2 linked regions of the Paraglaciecola psychrophila 170 genome follow. The protein of the gene in region 1 interacts with the protein of each later gene in a pairwise test. Links are inferred from orthologs where the notes say so. Each region holds a gene or a part of one and is shown on either strand. Other genes may lie near its edges. The genes, in order: cysK and cysE.

Evidence for each region.
Region 2: the proteins of cysK (region 1) and cysE interact in binary tests that used the Escherichia coli proteins (3 or more experiments, as listed by UniProt). The link is inferred for Paraglaciecola psychrophila 170 from one-to-one orthologs.

Annotation. Positions count from the first base shown.
Region 1 is NC_020514.1:2,824,997-2,833,303, reverse strand. The notes cover bases 2,963-5,822. They hold cysK (cysteine synthase A), read right to left. Parts: upstream 4,946-5,822; coding sequence 3,980-4,945; downstream 2,963-3,979. Other genes in these bases: C427_RS12350 (AAA family ATPase), read left to right, coding at 5,207-5,822; C427_RS12360 (hypothetical protein), read right to left, coding at 3,387-3,830; C427_RS24950 (gamma-glutamyltransferase), read left to right, coding at 3,105-3,374; C427_RS27535 (gamma-glutamyltransferase), read left to right, coding at 2,963-3,139. Outside these bases: C427_RS12380 (S9 family peptidase), read left to right, coding at 1-1,929; rrtA (rhombosortase), read right to left, coding at 2,258-2,851; more of C427_RS27535, read left to right, coding at 2,897-2,962; more of C427_RS12350, read left to right, coding at 5,823-6,043; C427_RS12345 (vWA domain-containing protein), read left to right, coding at 6,043-7,227; C427_RS12340 (RDD family protein), read left to right, coding at 7,239-8,307.
Region 2 is NC_020514.1:5,045,523-5,053,718, reverse strand. Bases 1,885-4,633 are described here. They hold cysE (serine O-acetyltransferase), read left to right. Parts: upstream 1,885-2,743; coding sequence 2,744-3,523; downstream 3,524-4,633. Other genes in these bases: C427_RS22230 (tyrosine recombinase XerC), read right to left, coding at 4,305-4,633; C427_RS22235 (HAD-IA family hydrolase), read right to left, coding at 3,556-4,272; uvrD (DNA helicase II), read right to left, coding at 1,885-2,625. Also shown: C427_RS22250 (GGDEF domain-containing response regulator), read right to left, coding at 1-395; more of uvrD, read right to left, coding at 457-1,884; more of C427_RS22230, read right to left, coding at 4,634-5,198; C427_RS22225 (DUF484 family protein), read right to left, coding at 5,207-5,872; dapF (diaminopimelate epimerase), read right to left, coding at 5,894-6,724; lysA (diaminopimelate decarboxylase), read right to left, coding at 6,891-8,141; C427_RS26605 (lipoprotein), read right to left, coding at 8,143-8,196.

The sequences.
Region 1 (8,307 bases):
GATCATGGTCTATATGAGCAATTAGTGTCATGGCAATTTGCTGACGAACCTACTGCTGTGGAAGAGCCAGAGGATTATATTGCGGAGCAGCAGCAGCAATTAATCGAGGTAGTCGCGTTAAAACGTCAGCAAAAAAGATTACGTTTTGAAAAAAAGCAACAACTTGCACAACAAAATAAAACACTTGCCCCTGCTGATTTTTATTTTCCTGAAGATAATGAAACCGTAGCAGCCAGCTTATCATCAAACGGTAAGTGGCTAGTGTTGGTAGAACAGACTGAATCAAGCTGGCGCGATGATAGTGATATTATGCCGAACTACATCAACGACGATGGAAGAATAACCACCGACAATGTGCGCCGCAGGGTAGCAGATGCCAAACCAGTGAAACACAACATTTGGTTACTTAATATAGATACAAGGTCAAAACGCAAACTCAGCTATAACAGCTTGCCTGGGTATAATGAAGACGTATTGGAAGCGGTGAAGCGAGAGAACGCACAAGCTAAGGGTGGAACATATACCGCTAATCGCCTACCTAGAGATATTAGTCTTATGCAGGACTGGTATTGGTCGCAAGGTGCTATTCAATGGCATAACAACGGTGAAAATGTTGCCATTATGCTAGAAGCATGGGACAACAAAGACCGCTGGCTTGCTACTGTTGATACTGCTAGCGCAACGTTGGTAAATCAACACAGATTGCATGATGACGCTTGGGTTAATTATAAGTTCAACAGCTTTGGTTGGTTAAATAGAAGTACTGATTTGTACTATTTGTCTGAGGAAACTGGCTATTCACAGCTGTATATTAAACCTTTAAATGGTCAAGCAAGAGCAGTGACTTCCGGTAACTTTGAGGTGGATTCTTTGACGTTAACTTCTGACGATCAATTTATGTATTTTAAGGGAAATAAAAAACATCCTGGCATATACGAGATATATCGTGTTGCTTTAGCTGAGAACACACTTCAACAAATAACTAATCTAAATGGTATGACCGATTATCAATTAAGCCCAGATGAACAGGCTTTATTGCTCACTCATTCCAGCTTGGTTCGACCCCCAGAGTTATATTTACAATCGGTTGAAAATCAGGACGCAGTTCAGCTAACACATACAATTAGTCAGGTATTTTTAGATATTAATTGGCTTGCCCCCGATATAGTGCCAATTAAATCCACACACACGAAACATCCAATATATTCTCGCGTTTATACGCCCAGAGATATGCAACCTGGTCAAAAGTCCAAGGCTGTTGTGTTTAATCATGGTGCTGGATATTTGCAAAACTCGCATCTGGGTTGGTCTGGTTATTTCAGAGAGTTTATGTTCCATAATTTGTTAGTACAACAAGGTTATGTGGTACTAGATATGGATTATCGGGCCTCAGCTGGTTATGGAAGAGATTGGCGCACCGCTATCTACAGGCAAATGGGGACCCCTGAAATTCAAGACCTAGAAGACGGTGTTGACTGGTTGGTTGAAAATCTAGAGGTTGATGCCAACAGAGTAGGGACTTATGGTGGTTCTTATGGTGGCTTTCTGACTTTTATGGCATTATTTAATTCTCCTGATTTGTTTCAAGCTGGGGCAGCATTAAGACCTGTTAGCGACTGGGCGCACTATAATCATGGTTATACTTCAAACATACTTAATATGCCCGATGTTGATCCTATAGCCTACGAAAGGAGCTCGCCTATCTATTTCGCTGAAGGATTAGAGAAGCCATTGCTGATTAACGCTCCCATGATAGACAGTAATGTTTTCTTTGTGGATGTCGTGAGACTCGTTCAGCGTTTGATTGAATTAGAAAAGCAGGATTTTGAAACGGCTATTTACCCAGTTGAATCACATGGATTTGTGCAACCTAGTTCATGGTTGGATGAGTACAGAAGGATTTATAAATTGTTTGAAACCAACCTATAAACTTATATTTTATAAATTGCCCCCTGAAATCACAAGCATTTTAGAGGGGCATAACTGTTTCAAGGGATGAAGAATTTTCGATTATTACGATGCCAAGCTCGGCAATTGTTTCGAGCGTATTTGTAGCCGTGAATAATATTTATCACATTGGTGATAAATACATTAAATGTAATTATCTTAAACGCAGCTCAATTCTTTACCTTAAGCCACAATGCACTCAGTAAATATTGCAATGATTAACATCTATTAGGCTTCAAATTTGGCCTCGTTTATTGTGACCTTTAACACAAATTCTAACCACTGATTTTGACGATTTAGCGTGTCATTATTATGACATTGGTTGAGGCTTCCGTATTAAAAAATAATACAAAATTATAATACTGCCAGTGATAGTACCGAATAAGTGTGCATCAACGGCCACATTGGCTGCTATGAGTCCAGCTACCTCTTCACTAGCACCAAATATTTGTTCATGAATAACCTTAAGCCAGACACCAATCAACATTAACCATCCGCTTCTGAAAGAATTCCTAATATCAAAATAAGCACCGATAATAAATAAGCCATGAAGCACGCCTGATAAACCGACATACCATTGCATCTGTTGGTCGAAAAAATATAAGCCAATTGCGGTTCCTAAACATAACACCAAGAATTGAATTAAATAACGTGGCATTTTGTAGTAATGACCATGCAAGGCCCATAACAATGCTAATCCAGCGGTGTTTAATAATAAATGGGGGGTGTTGGTGTGCAGGAAATGCCCTGTTATGAGACGCCACCACTGAAAATTATTAAGCTGACATCTGTCGTAAGCGAACAAATGACTGCTCATCGGCTCGGTTAAGGCCATAACAATACTAACGATGACTACCAATAATGGAGCTAAACTGTATTTTGCTTGAACAGGTAAATTGAACATATGATATTTATAAATTGTTAATATTGTTATGATAACTAATTTTTATTGGATAAGTTAGCTTCAGTTTTAACTGATTTTTCAAGTGGTAAAATCTTTGTTCATCCCAACAGCAGCCATTTTAGTATTGTTGATAAAGAGGGTAATGCAGTCTCTATGACCACCAGTGTTGAATTTGCTTTTGGCTCCTGGGTCATGGTTGATGGATTAAATGAATCAGTTCTGAACCTGTTGAGCTTAAAAAACGGCACTCGTAGTGCGAGTAGCGCAAACTATTATGGGTGTATTTGATTGGGGGTTAGACATCCAACAAGCCATCAACTTACCTAAAGTAACCAATAGGAATGATTATAAAGCACCAGTAAAAGACATTCAGATTGAGGGATTAAAGCCAATGCTTGAGAAAATAGGCCACAAGGTTCAAATTAGAGATTTAAACAGCGTGCTGCACTGTATTCAAATAAACGACGGAGTACTAATTGATGGGGCAGACATCAGAAGAGAAGACGTAGCAGTAGGATTCTAGATTAGTTATAGGTTAGTTCAAACTGACCTCATCTACCTTCCAGTCCTTACCTACTCTTACCAGATCGATTAAACGCATATCTTTTAAAACGTTGCCATCTAACTCACCCTCAAAAAATAATGAGATTTGGGCTTCTTTTGCAAATTCATTTCTACCTGCGCTGCGTGATTTAGGTTGGATACTTACCTTATCAAAACGCATGTTCAACACATGCTTTTGGACCCCTTTATTGGTATGGTAAGAGCGTAATAAACGTTCCATTTTAGGCGTGCTTAACTCAATAGCATCATCAATACCCTTGCTGTGATAAATATGGTCAAAGAACTCTATTGCAGCAAACTCTGGGTTACCTCTGTCTAACATACCAAATTTACCACCACCTTGTTTAGGCGGCGCTTTGTCACACGCAACGAGTAGAACTGAAAAAATCAGAATAAAAATGATATTTTTTAGCATGGTACATTCCACTTTGATAATTGAGCCTGCTCTCATAATTTTATTTTAACTTGTTTTTTTTGATTCATCAAAGAAGAGGGAGGCAACAGCCTCCCTCTTTAATCGAAGTAAAAATAAACACTGTTTATGTAAACTACATTTTTAAAAAATTACTGAATGTTTTCTGAATCAGAGAATTCATTTGCAAACAAAGGACTACTAAGATAACGCTCTGATGCACTGGCTAAAATGACCACTATGATTTTGTTAGCATTCTCAGGCTTCTCTGCCCAGCGTTTGGCCGCTACGACGGCAGCACCAGAAGAAATACCCGCTAGAATACCTTCTTCTTTCATTAAGCGATGAGTCATTGCCATACAATCTTCATTACTTACTTGTTCAACAGCATCGACCATGTCTAAGTCTAAGTTGCCAGGAATAAAGCCAGCACCTATGCCTTGAATCTTGTGTGGCCCAGGGGTAAGTGCTTCACCTGCTTTAGCTTGCGTAATAACGGGGGAATCAGTTGGTTCAACGGCTACTGTGGTAATCGCCTTACCTTGGGTGTTTTTTATATACCGGCTAACACCTGTAAGTGTTCCGCCTGTACCAACACCTGCAACGAAAATGTCAATTTTTCCGTCTGTGTCATTCCAGATTTCAGGACCCGTGGTTTTTTCATGTATTTCAGGATTAGCTGGATTTTCAAACTGATGCATGGGGATATATTTAGATGGATCAGAAGCCACAATCTCATTGGCAGCAGCAATGGCACCCTTCATACCTTTTGGAGCTTCAGTCAAGACTAAGTTTGCACCCATGGCTTTAAGTAATTTACGACGTTCTAAACTCATCGAACTAGGCATGGTTAACGTGATTTTATAACCTCTTGATGCTGCAACAAAAGCAAGAGCTATACCAGTATTGCCGCTAGTTGCCTCAACAATTTCATTACCTGGTTTAAGCAGTCCTTTTTGTTCTGCGTCCCAAATCATATTTGCGCCGATACGGCATTTAATACTGAAACTTGGGTTTCTTGATTCAATTTTTGCGTAAACATTGCCACCTGTCACGCGATTTAGTTTGACCAAAGGTGTTTTACCAATGGCGAGTGAATGGTCGTCGTATACTTGCATAGTTATTTCCTTGCTTAATATTATATTTTTTACAGTATAACTCCGATTGTTACACCTCAGTTTAGTTATTGATAGAGCCTGTTTTTCTTATATATGTGAAACAACAATAGGCCCTATAAATATTATTGATACGTATAGCTCGTAAAACTGTTTTATCATAAAGGTATTCATACTTAGAGATAAGGGTAGGGGGCTTCATTTAAAGGGCTTTTTCGATATATCTTATGGTTAATCAATTGTTAATAAGGTTTGAGGTTTTACATGGCGTTTAATGGAACAGAAAAATATATTGCTAGTCGTGAGTTACAACTTGCTGTCAACGCAGCTATCACACTAGAAAAACCGTTGTTGATAAAAGGTGAACCAGGTACGGGTAAAACTATGTTGGCAGAAGAGTTAGCAAAAAGTTTAGATGCTAATTTAATTCAATGGCACATCAAATCAACGACCAAAGCCCAACAAGGATTATATGAATATGACGCAGTTTCGCGGTTACGTGACTCGCAGTTAGGTGATGAGAAAGTGCATGATATTGGCAACTATATTGTGAAGGGGAAATTATGGCAGGCTTTTGATGCAGAAAAGCGCACCATATTATTAATTGATGAAATAGACAAAGCGGATATCGAGTTTCCAAACGATTTACTGTTAGAACTTGATAAAATGGAGTTTTTTGTTTATGAAACCCAACAATTAGTTAAAGCCAAACAACGTCCGATTGTGATTATTACATCGAATAATGAAAAAGAATTACCTGACGCGTTTTTACGTCGTTGTTTCTTCCATTACATTCAGTTCCCAGATGCTGAAGAGATGCGTAAAATTGTAGATGTGCATTTTCCAGATATAAAGAAAATATTACTTAACCAAGCCTTACAATCATTTTTTGATTTGCGAGATGTACCTGGCCTTCGTAAGAAGCCATCTACTTCAGAATTGTTAGATTGGTTGAAGTTATTGGTAGCAGAAGACATTCCAGCCGAAGCGTTACAGAATAAGGATGGCAAACAAAGTATTCCACCACTTTATGGTGCTTTACTTAAGAATGAACAAGATATTCACCTATTCGAAAAACTGGTCTTTATGGCGCGTCGTTAATGTTAATTAATTTCTTTTTTAAACTCAGAGAGTACCGGCTATCAGTGAGTCTAAGAGAGCTTTTGGACTTGCTTAATGCGTTAGAGAAAGGCGTAATATTTGCCAGTATTGACGATTTTTATTTTTTATCAAAAATGATTATGGTGAAAGATGAAAGCCAGTTTGATAAGTTTGACCGTGCTTTTGCTGACTATTTTGAAGGGGTGCAAAGCATTGACTTGTTTGGTAAAGACATCCCAGATGAATGGTTGAAAAATGCCTTAGAACGGCATTTCAGTGAAGAAGAAAAAGCGCAGATTCAAGCTTTGGGTGGCCTTGAAGAGTTGATGAAAACTCTAAAAGAACGTTTGGCGGAGCAAGAAAAACGTCATCAAGGTGGTAATAAATGGATTGGTACTGGTGGTACATCTCCGTTTGGAGCTAATGGGTATAATCCAGAAGGCGTGCGTATCGGTCAACAAGGCAATCGTAATTTCTCGGCCGCTAAGGTGTGGGATAAGCGAGAATTTAAAAATCTTGCTGGCGATGTTGAGTTGGGTACCCGTAATATCAAGGTTGCGCTGCGTAAACTACGAAAGTTTGCGCGGACCGGCGCGACCGAAGAGCTAGATATACCTACAACTATCGGTGCTACCGCTAAAAATGCTGGGTTTCTGGACATTCATATGGTGAAAGAGCGTCACAACGCGGTTAAAGTGTTGATGTTTTTTGACGTGGGTGGCTCGATGGATGCACATATTAAAGAATGCGAAGAGTTATTTTCAGCGGTGCACACTGAATTTAAGCATCTTGAATACTTTTATTTTCATAATTGTGTTTACGAAGGTGTCTGGAAGGATAACAAAAGACGTGATAGAGAAGTTATACCTATTGCGAATGTTATTCACAAGTATGGCGCGGATTATAAACTTATATTTGTCGGTGATGCGACTATGGGACCTTACGAAATAACCTACCCAGGTGGAAGCGTAGAGCACTGGAATGAAGAAGCTGGATCGGTCTGGATGCAACGTTTACTGCATCATTTTGAACATGCAATATGGCTAAACCCACAGTTGAGTCAGTATTGGAATTATTATGCTTCAGTGAGCATAATGAAAGAAATAATGACCGACAGAATGTTCCCACTCACGTTAGATGGAATAGGAGAGGGGATAAAAAGCCTAACCAAGAGAAGCGGATAAAAGAAGCGTTTATGCAACAGCATTCAGACTTAAATACTAACCAAACAGATAGTTCATTAGATGTTGATGCGGGCTCTGAGTCTGAAAATGTGTGTTTAACTCATAAAGAAACCCGACAAATTGTCACTCCATATGCATTTTTTGTGGCTGATGATTTGTTAGGTACACCTTTGGCAGGCCCTTTTCGCCGTGGTTTTGGCTTAATAATAGATTTGTTCTTAATATCTTTATTGACACAAATCAGCAGCTTAGTATTGGCTGGGATAGCTGCTTGGACTTTTTTTAGGGCGGGCAATCGCTTAAAAACTAAAAAACGTTTTAATGCCGCACGAATTCTTTTGCGTCTGTTGGTAGCATTATTGTTATTTGTCGTCGCAATGGGCATTGTTGATGCAATTAATGGAAATGATAAAGATAGTAGTGATAATGAATTAGCAAGATTTGAGTCGCCTGAACCTTCAACAAAAATTAATGATGATGTGTGGGGAATTGAATTAATCACTTTGACAGCCAAATATTTGGTAAATACTAAGGCTATGAAACAGCGAGTTGCTAAAAAAGAATGCGAACCTATTTATGATTGTTTCCAAACGTTAGGTAATGAACTTATTCTGGATGTGGTTGATATTGGTTTAGATACAGATACCATAAATGATATATTAAGAGAGTATATAGGCTCAGTGTCTGAAAGCCTGAGTACTTCACAGCAAACAGAATTGACTCGCCACCTACAACAAACATCAAAAAACAGTCTTGAGTTAAAGGTAGCTGAGCTAAAATCAACTGAGCAGGTGATTACCTTGCCAATCAAAAACGACACAAATATTCAAAAACCACCTTACAAGTCCACAGGACTTATTGAGAGATTAGAAAACTTAATTGAAGAACTCGGCCTTGGCTTAGGTTGGGCAGCGTTTTATTTCAGTGTTTTTACTGCATGGTGGAAGGGCCAAACACCAGGAAAAAAATTACTTGGTATGCAAGTGATTAAACTCGACAACACTGCTTTAAATTTGTGGGAAAGTTTTGGCCGTTATGGTGGTTACGCAGCAGGTTTAGCTACTGGACTTATGGGGTTTC
Region 2 (8,196 bases), 2.2 Mb from region 1 along the record:
TCAACTACTAATACCCCTACTTTCTTATTCTTATCCAATCGACTCAGCAAACGCGTCAGGTATTCATAGACCTGTGCGTTTTCTTTAGGAATGTAATCCACCACACGTTTATTAAGAATAGTAGTTCTGGTTGACTCATCTAGGCTGCCAGTTATTACTATAGTGGGTAAAAAAGATTCAATAGCAAAGTCTATCGCTTCACCATTTGGCGCGTCAGGTAAATTAAAATCGACCACAGCACAGAGGTATTCTTCAGGTGCGGAACTAGAAAAAACATGTTTGGCTTCTACTAAACTAGTGGTGCAAATAGGCTGCAACTGAGCCTTGGCTATAAGACTTCGCATCAGGTTCATACTGGTTTTGCTGTCTTCGACTATTAATACTTTGCGTTGCATGGGTTAAAATGTAGTAGAAAAATTTAATTTAGCAGATTAATTCTTTTCTGGCTTTGGAAAATTAAACTTTTGTTAATTTTGCAAATGACATGACCAGCCATTTACTCCCAAACTCATCGAAGTTAATCTGTACTCTTGCATGTTCGCCACTGCCCTCATAATTCAATACAGTGCCTTCGGAAAATTTAGGATGGGACACTCTCTCCCCTAGTTGAAAGCCTGTTGATTCGAAAGCGGTATGACCCGTAACTGGAGTAAATCTATTTTGAACCGGTCGAGATATGGTGGTCCGCAAACGCACTTCTTCGATACAATCGGTAGGGATCTCTTTGATGAAACGCGACGGGGTGTGATACTTGTCCTGTCCATATACTCTTCTGTTTTCGGCGTAAGTAATATATAACTTTTGCATTGCCCGTGTCATGCCTACATAACAAAGGCGGCGTTCTTCTTCAATTTTACCAGGCTCTTCGTTACTCATCTGACTTGGGAACATGCCTTCTTCAACACCAGCCATAAAAACTAGTGGAAACTCAAGTCCTTTTGCAGTGTGAATAGTCATCATTTGCACAGCGTCTTGATGTTTATCTGCTTGGTTATCTCCTGCCTCTAGAGACGCATGCGCTAAAAAAGCAGACATAGGTGTCATGTTGTCCGCTTCTTCTGGCACCACAAATTGTTTACAGGCGGTGACCAGTTCTTCTAAGTTTTCAATCCTAGCTTGAGCTTTTTCGCCTTTTTCTGCTTTGTACATGGCAAATAAACCGGAATGTTTAATCACGTAGTCTGCATGTTGCTCTAAAGGAAGTGCTGCAGCATCTTGAGTGAGTTGCGTAATTAATTTTGTGAAGGAGCTAAGGGCATTAGATGCACGGCCAGTTAAGCGGTTTTCAGCCAGTATTCTGGAACTGGCATCCCACATGGATAGTTCTGACTCGCGAGCAAGCTCGCGAATTTGTGATAGGGTTTTATCACCAAGGCCACGAGTGGGTGTGTTCACGATTCGTTCAAAGGCAGCGTCATCAATCGTCTGATTAATTAAGCGTAAATAACCAAGTGCATCCCGAATTTCCTGACGTTCAAAGAATCGTAAGCCACCATATATCCGGTAGGCGATAGACTCTTGCAACAATGCTTCCTCTAAAACGCGTGACTGTGCATTATTGCGATATAAAATCGCACAATCAGATAAGGCATTACCGTTGTCTCGCCATTCTTTTATGCGTGCAATGTTAAAACGAGCTTCATCTAACTCATTAAACCCAGCATACAAAGAAATGAGTTCTCCCGGGCTATCTTCGGTCCATAATTTTTTGCCTAATCGGCCTTGGTTATTATCAATTACAGCATTGGCCGCTTTTAATATATTCCCAGTAGAGCGATAATTTTGTTCCAGTCGTATAGTTTTCGCACCTTTAAAGTCTCGTAAAAAATGTTGGATGTTTTCTACATTTGCGCCACGCCAACCATATATTGATTGATCATCATCACCAACAATAATCATATTGTTACTGGGGGCGGCAAGTATCCGCAACCAAGCATATTGAATGTTATTGGTATCTTGAAATTCGTCCACCAGAATCGTTCTAAAGCGTTTTTGGTAGTGTTCTAATACTGAAGGATTGTTTAACCACAGCTCGTGGGCTCTGAGTAACAATTCAGCAAAATCGACTAACCCGGCTCGATCGCATGTCTGTTGGTAAGTCTGATAAATTTCACGCATTTTTTGTTGCGTGGCATCACCATGGGTTTCGATATGCTGAGGACGTAACCCTTCGTCTTTATTGCCGTTGATATACCACTGTACGTGTTTGGGAGCCCAGTGTTTTTCGTCTAGGTTAAGACTTTTAAGTACGCGTCTAACCAATCGATATTGATCATCTGAGTCTAAAATAGTGAAGTTTTGAGGTAGTCCAACATCTGCGTGATGAGCCCGTAGCAGACGATGCGCGATGCCATGAAAGGTACCAATCCACATGCTATTCAGAGCGCTGCCTTGCAACTGCTCTATGCGACCGCGCATTTCTTTGGCGGCTTTATTGGTAAACGTTACTGCTAAAATACCGTATGGGGCAATGCCCTCAACTTCCATTAACCATGCAATACGATGCACCAAAACTCGCGTTTTCCCGCTGCCTGCACCCGCTAAGATAAGCATGTCAGATGCAGGAGCGGCCACTGCATCACGTTGTTTGTCGTTTAACTGGTCAAGAAGTCGAGATACATCCATTACACACAAAATATATTAGAAAAATATATTTCCAGTATATCAGCAACACTGTATTTAAATACACTAAACTCAACCTTATATATAAGAGTAATTGCTTAAATTATATAGCAGAGAAAATATGAGTATTGAATTCTGGCAACAGTTAAAAGACGAAGCAAAGCAGCTTGTTAATAATGAGCCTTTGCTGGCAAGCTATGTGCACACGTGTATTTTGGCTCATCGTAACTTCGAAACAGCGTTAAGTTTTATTTTGTCCAACAAACTAGCTGATGATGTGATGAATGCTTTATCTGTCAGAGAAATGTTTGAACAAAGTTACTTAATACATCCTGAGATAGTTGACGCTGCAATTTGTGATATTCAAGCTGTGTTTAAGCGCGATCCTGCGGTGCACTCATTTCTTACCGTATTACTTAACTTTAAGGGATTTCAAGCGATTCAAGTGTACAGGTTAGCGCATCAACTCTGGATAGCGGGTAGAAAGGATCTAGCCTTGTTTATACAAAGTCGAAACTCAGAAGTTTTTTCGGTGGATATTCACCCTGCGGCAAAAATTGGTCAAGGCGTGATGTTCGATCATGCCACTGGCATTGTGGTGGGTGAAACCGCGGTGATTAATAATAATGTGTCTATTATGCAATCTGTCACGCTTGGCGGTACTGGAAATGAAGCCGGTGATCGCCATCCAAAAATTCGCGAAGGAGTCATGATAGGTGCAGGTGCTAAAATTTTAGGTAATATCGTTATAGGTGAGGGGGCCAAAGTAGGCGCTGGAAGTGTGGTGTTAGATGATGTGCCACCGCATGTCACAGTGGCCGGTATCCCGGCTAAAATTGTTGGTAAGCCTAGTTGTCAGAAGCCTTGCGAAACTATGCGACAAAATATTTTAGAAGATTAAACGTTTATCACTTTTAAAATGACGGATATATTTTAGATAAATGCTAACAACTGGGTTAAATTACTCAGTTGAACATGAGGTAAAAGCTGTGCTTTTTCACTGCGCATCTGCATACTTCTATCCTCAGCATACCAAGCTGTTTGATACCCCGCTCTAAGTGCACCATATATGTCTTTTGGCAAATTATCACCTACATGTAATATGTTTTCGTGTGGGATCTTTAGGTGTGCTTGTGCTGCATCAAACATGGCTTTGTGTGGCTTCATTGGCAATTCCAAACTAGCTTTAAAGTAGGCGCTAAAATACTTTTCAAGTCCAATCTGTTTAAGGTTAACGTTGCCATTAGTCAGGGCTATTAATGGTAAGTTATTCGATAGTGTTTCTAATAAAGAATGAATGCTTCTGTTTATAGTGAAATTGCTTCTTTGAAAATAGAAATGTTCGAAGCACTCTGTGGTAGCTGTCTTTAGCTCGCTACCGGATAAACCCAACTCCATAAAACCAGACTCAAGAGATAATCGACGCAATTCACCCATATCATTTTTTAATAATGGGTTAGCTAGAAGATGTATCTTTTGTCGTGCGCGCCAAAGATTTTTGGCCACATGTTTAGTCGCAGGATATTGGTTATGCATAAATTCAAGTAAAGAACGCTCTGCGTTGATGATGACACTTGTGTTTTCATATAAAGTGTCATCCAGGTCGAATGTAATTGCTTGAATTGGTTTAAGTTTTTTATAATAAATCATTTAGGACTATCTATTCTTTTTGAGTATTCTAATTATTTAGACTTTTTGGCTCTAGGGTGGGCACCATCGTATACGTGGGCGAGATGCTGAAAGTTCAGGTGCGTATATACCTGGGTTGTAGATAAATTAGCATGCCCCAGTAGCTCTTGCACCCCCCTCAAATCTGAGCTTGATTCCAGAACATGAGTGGCAAAACTGTGTCGAAGTTTATGTGGATTAACAGATTGTTCTAGATTTTGCCGAGTCGCCCACAATTTCATACGTTTCGCTATTTGCCTAGTGCCGATCCTATTTTTTAACATACTGACGAATAAGGCAGGCTCTTCACTGGATGCTAGTTCTGGTCTTATCTTAAGCCACACACTTAATGCTTCTAAAGCAACTCTTCCAATAGGTAACAAACGTTCTTTATTACCTTTACCTATAACTCTTAGCTGTCTGTCAGGTTGAATACTTTTTATATTGAGATTAGCCAATTCTGATAAACGTAAGCCACAACTATACATAAGTTCCATCATCGCCTTATCTCGCAAAGCTAGAAGGCCATCTTCCTTGATATCCAATAATTGATGCATCTCATCAACATTTAATTGTTTGGGTAAGGGTTTGGCCTGCTTAGGAGCTTGAATTGAAGATGCAGGGTTTTGTGTTAATTGGCCTTGTTGAACTAGATAAGCGCAAAATCCTCTGATAGAAGATAAGCGTAAAGCGATAGAACGCGAGCTTAGGCTGCTTTTACGTGCATCGTTCAGAATCCTACGGATATCTGATGTATTGAATGTTGACCAACATTCAATATCGAGTTTACTGAAAGCTGCGATAAGCTGCCGCTGATAATTTTCTATCGAGTTACTCGCTAGATTTTTTTCGTACCTTAAATACGCAAGATATTTTTCTAACCAAGTATGTAGGCTTGGCCTCAACATTTTATTAATTAATAGGTCAGCATTTTAGGTAACAAGATACCCAAAAATTGCTGTAGTTGGGTGATCAGTAAGGTATCCATATCTGGATTAAAATGACCTGGATCTTTACTACCTATTGCTAAAATTCCAAGTTCACCCAAATCCCCAATCAGTAATAAAGCCACTGAGTTAGCTTCTTGATCAGCAAACAATAACTTGCGTTCATGCTCACTTAAACGTCCAAAGAAAAGTTTATGTCTTTTAAAGCGTTTTTCGATAAATAAGCGTCGCTGGATCTCAGGCAACGCATGAGCACCTTTGAAAGGCTTTAAGGTGACGGATGCTAACTGCAGGTTTTCTTGAATCACCTCTTCCAAAACAAATTTTAGATCATCAAGGTTAGTACACTTTAGGATACGCAAATTTAAGTCGGCATAGACTCGATAAATGGCTTCGTTCTGTTTGGCAATGGAAATTAATTGATTCAGCTTATGACTCAAGCTTCTGACTTTTTTGCGTAGCTGTTCACTTTGCAATTCCACCAAAGATACACTGCCTTTGTGTGAATGGGGAATACTGATTTTTTCAATAATCTGCGGAAATTGGGTGAAAAACTCAGGGTTTTCAAGTAAGTAAGCGGCTACTTGTTCAGCATCAAGTAGATTGTCAGATTCATATGCAGTCGTTGTATCCATTTTATTTTTGCGACTCTTTGCTCATAAGTTTATATATCCATCAAAAACATGCTCAGCGGCGCCGGTCATTTTTAATACATTATCACCACCTTGCCAACGTATTTTTAAACTACCACCACGCAAATCAACTCTTACATCTTTACTTAATCTGTTTTGTAACTGCCCTACAGCTACTGCAGCACATGCTCCGCTGCCACAAGCTAATGTTTCACCAGCACCTCTTTCAAAAACGCGTAGTTTGATGTGGCTATGATTGATAATTTGCATAAAGCCAACGTTTGCACCTTCACTAAAACGTTCATGTTTTTCAAGCAAGGGGCCCATTGTCTCCACATCTGCTGTTTCCACATCATCTACCAGCAACACACAATGGGGATTACCCATAGAAACAGCACCACAAAAAAAAGTGTGCTCCTGTGCTCTTATGATGTAAGTTTTTTCACGCTTTTGTGCTTTTATCGGCACCAAACTTGGCTCAAACTCGGGTACCCCCATATTTACTGTTACTTGCCCATCTTTCTCAAGATAGAGAACCATACGACCCGCTTTGGTACTGACTACAATTTTATTACGGTTAGTTAGGCCTTTCATTTTTACGAAGCGAGCAAAACAGCGTGCGCCATTTCCACACTGAGAGACTTCAGAACCATCGGCGTTAAATATTCTGTAATGAAAATCTTGGTCGGGATCATAAGGTGGCTCAACCATTAAAAGTTGATCGAACCCGATACCAAAATTTCTGTCCGAAAGTTGTTGAATTTTCTCTTTAGAAAAAAATACGTTTTGCGTTACATTATCAATAACAACAAAATCATTTCCCAGACCATGCATCTTTGAAAACTGGATTTGCATTGCGACTACTTAGCTAAACTTTTGTCAACACGCTTTAGAACATACGTGTTTTATATTATTAAATAGTTATATCATTTCAGCGAAAGACTGACTATGTCTTTAGCTTGATACAGGCTAAATAATCGCAATATTTATTAAATAAATATTTAAACCCATAAACCAATAGTTATGTTGGTATGTGCTCACTTTCAAATAATTGTGATATTTTTTCACGCTCTCTGACTAGATGCATCTTATCGCCATCAATTAATACTTCTGCGGCCTTGCATCGACTATTGTAGTTTGACGCCATAGCAAAACCGTATGCACCCGCACTGCGAACTGCAAGGTAATCATTTGGTTCGATAGCTAGCTCTCGGTCTTTACCGAGAAAATCGCCGGTTTCACAAATAGGACCTACTACATCATAAATAGCTTTGATTCTTTCAAGTCCAGCATCTAAAGGAATGATATTTTGCCATGCTGAGTAGAGCGCTGGGCGAATAAGATCGTTCATCGCTGCATCAACAATAGCAAAGTTTTTCTCCGCCCCCTGTTTTAGAAACTCGACCTTAGTTAACAAAATCCCAGCATTAGCCATGATTGCTCGGCCAGGTTCAAAGATAAGTAATAGCTCTTCTCGGCCCTTCAATCGTTCAGTGATAGCTTGTGTATATTGGTCTGGGTGTGGTGGCTTCTCATCATTATAAGTTACACCTAGCCCACCCCCTACATCGAGATGATGTATATGGATTTGGTGTTCAGCAAGCTCGTCTATTAAGGCTAACAATATATCTAGGGCATCTACAAAAGGGGTTAATTCCGTTATCTGAGAACCAATATGGCAATCAATGCCGATCACATTTAAATACGGCAGGCTATGCGCATATTTATAGATTTCAACAGCTTGTTGGCGTTCAACTCCAAACTTGTTGTCTTTAAGGCCTGTAGAAATGTATGGGTGAGTTTTAGCATCAACATCTGGGTTAACTCGAATCGATATGGGCGCTTTTTTACCAGCTTTCTCAGCTACTTCGTTGATACGGGTCAGTTCACTGCGTGATTCAACGTTAAAACATTTAATATTATGTTCTAAGGCAAAAGCAATCTCATCATGGGTCTTACCTACCCCTGAAAACACTACTTTGCTGGGATCACCACCAGCTTTGAGCACACGTGTTAGCTCCCCACCAGAAACAATATCAAAACCAGAACCCAATTTGGCCATCACATTTAACACTGCCAAATTAGAATTAGCTTTCACAGCATAACAAATTAAGTGTGGCTGACTACCGGCTGCTCTATCAAATGCATGCCAATGTCGTTCAATTGTGGCCTTTGAGTATACATAACAAGGCGTACCGTGAATGTGTGCTACGGTTTCAAGGGCTACGTCTTCAGCAAATAGTTGTTGATTTTTATAGGCAAAGTAGTCCATATCAATTTGTTCCTTGTTCGGCAGACTCAGTGGATGGTTCTAAGTCTGGTGTTGG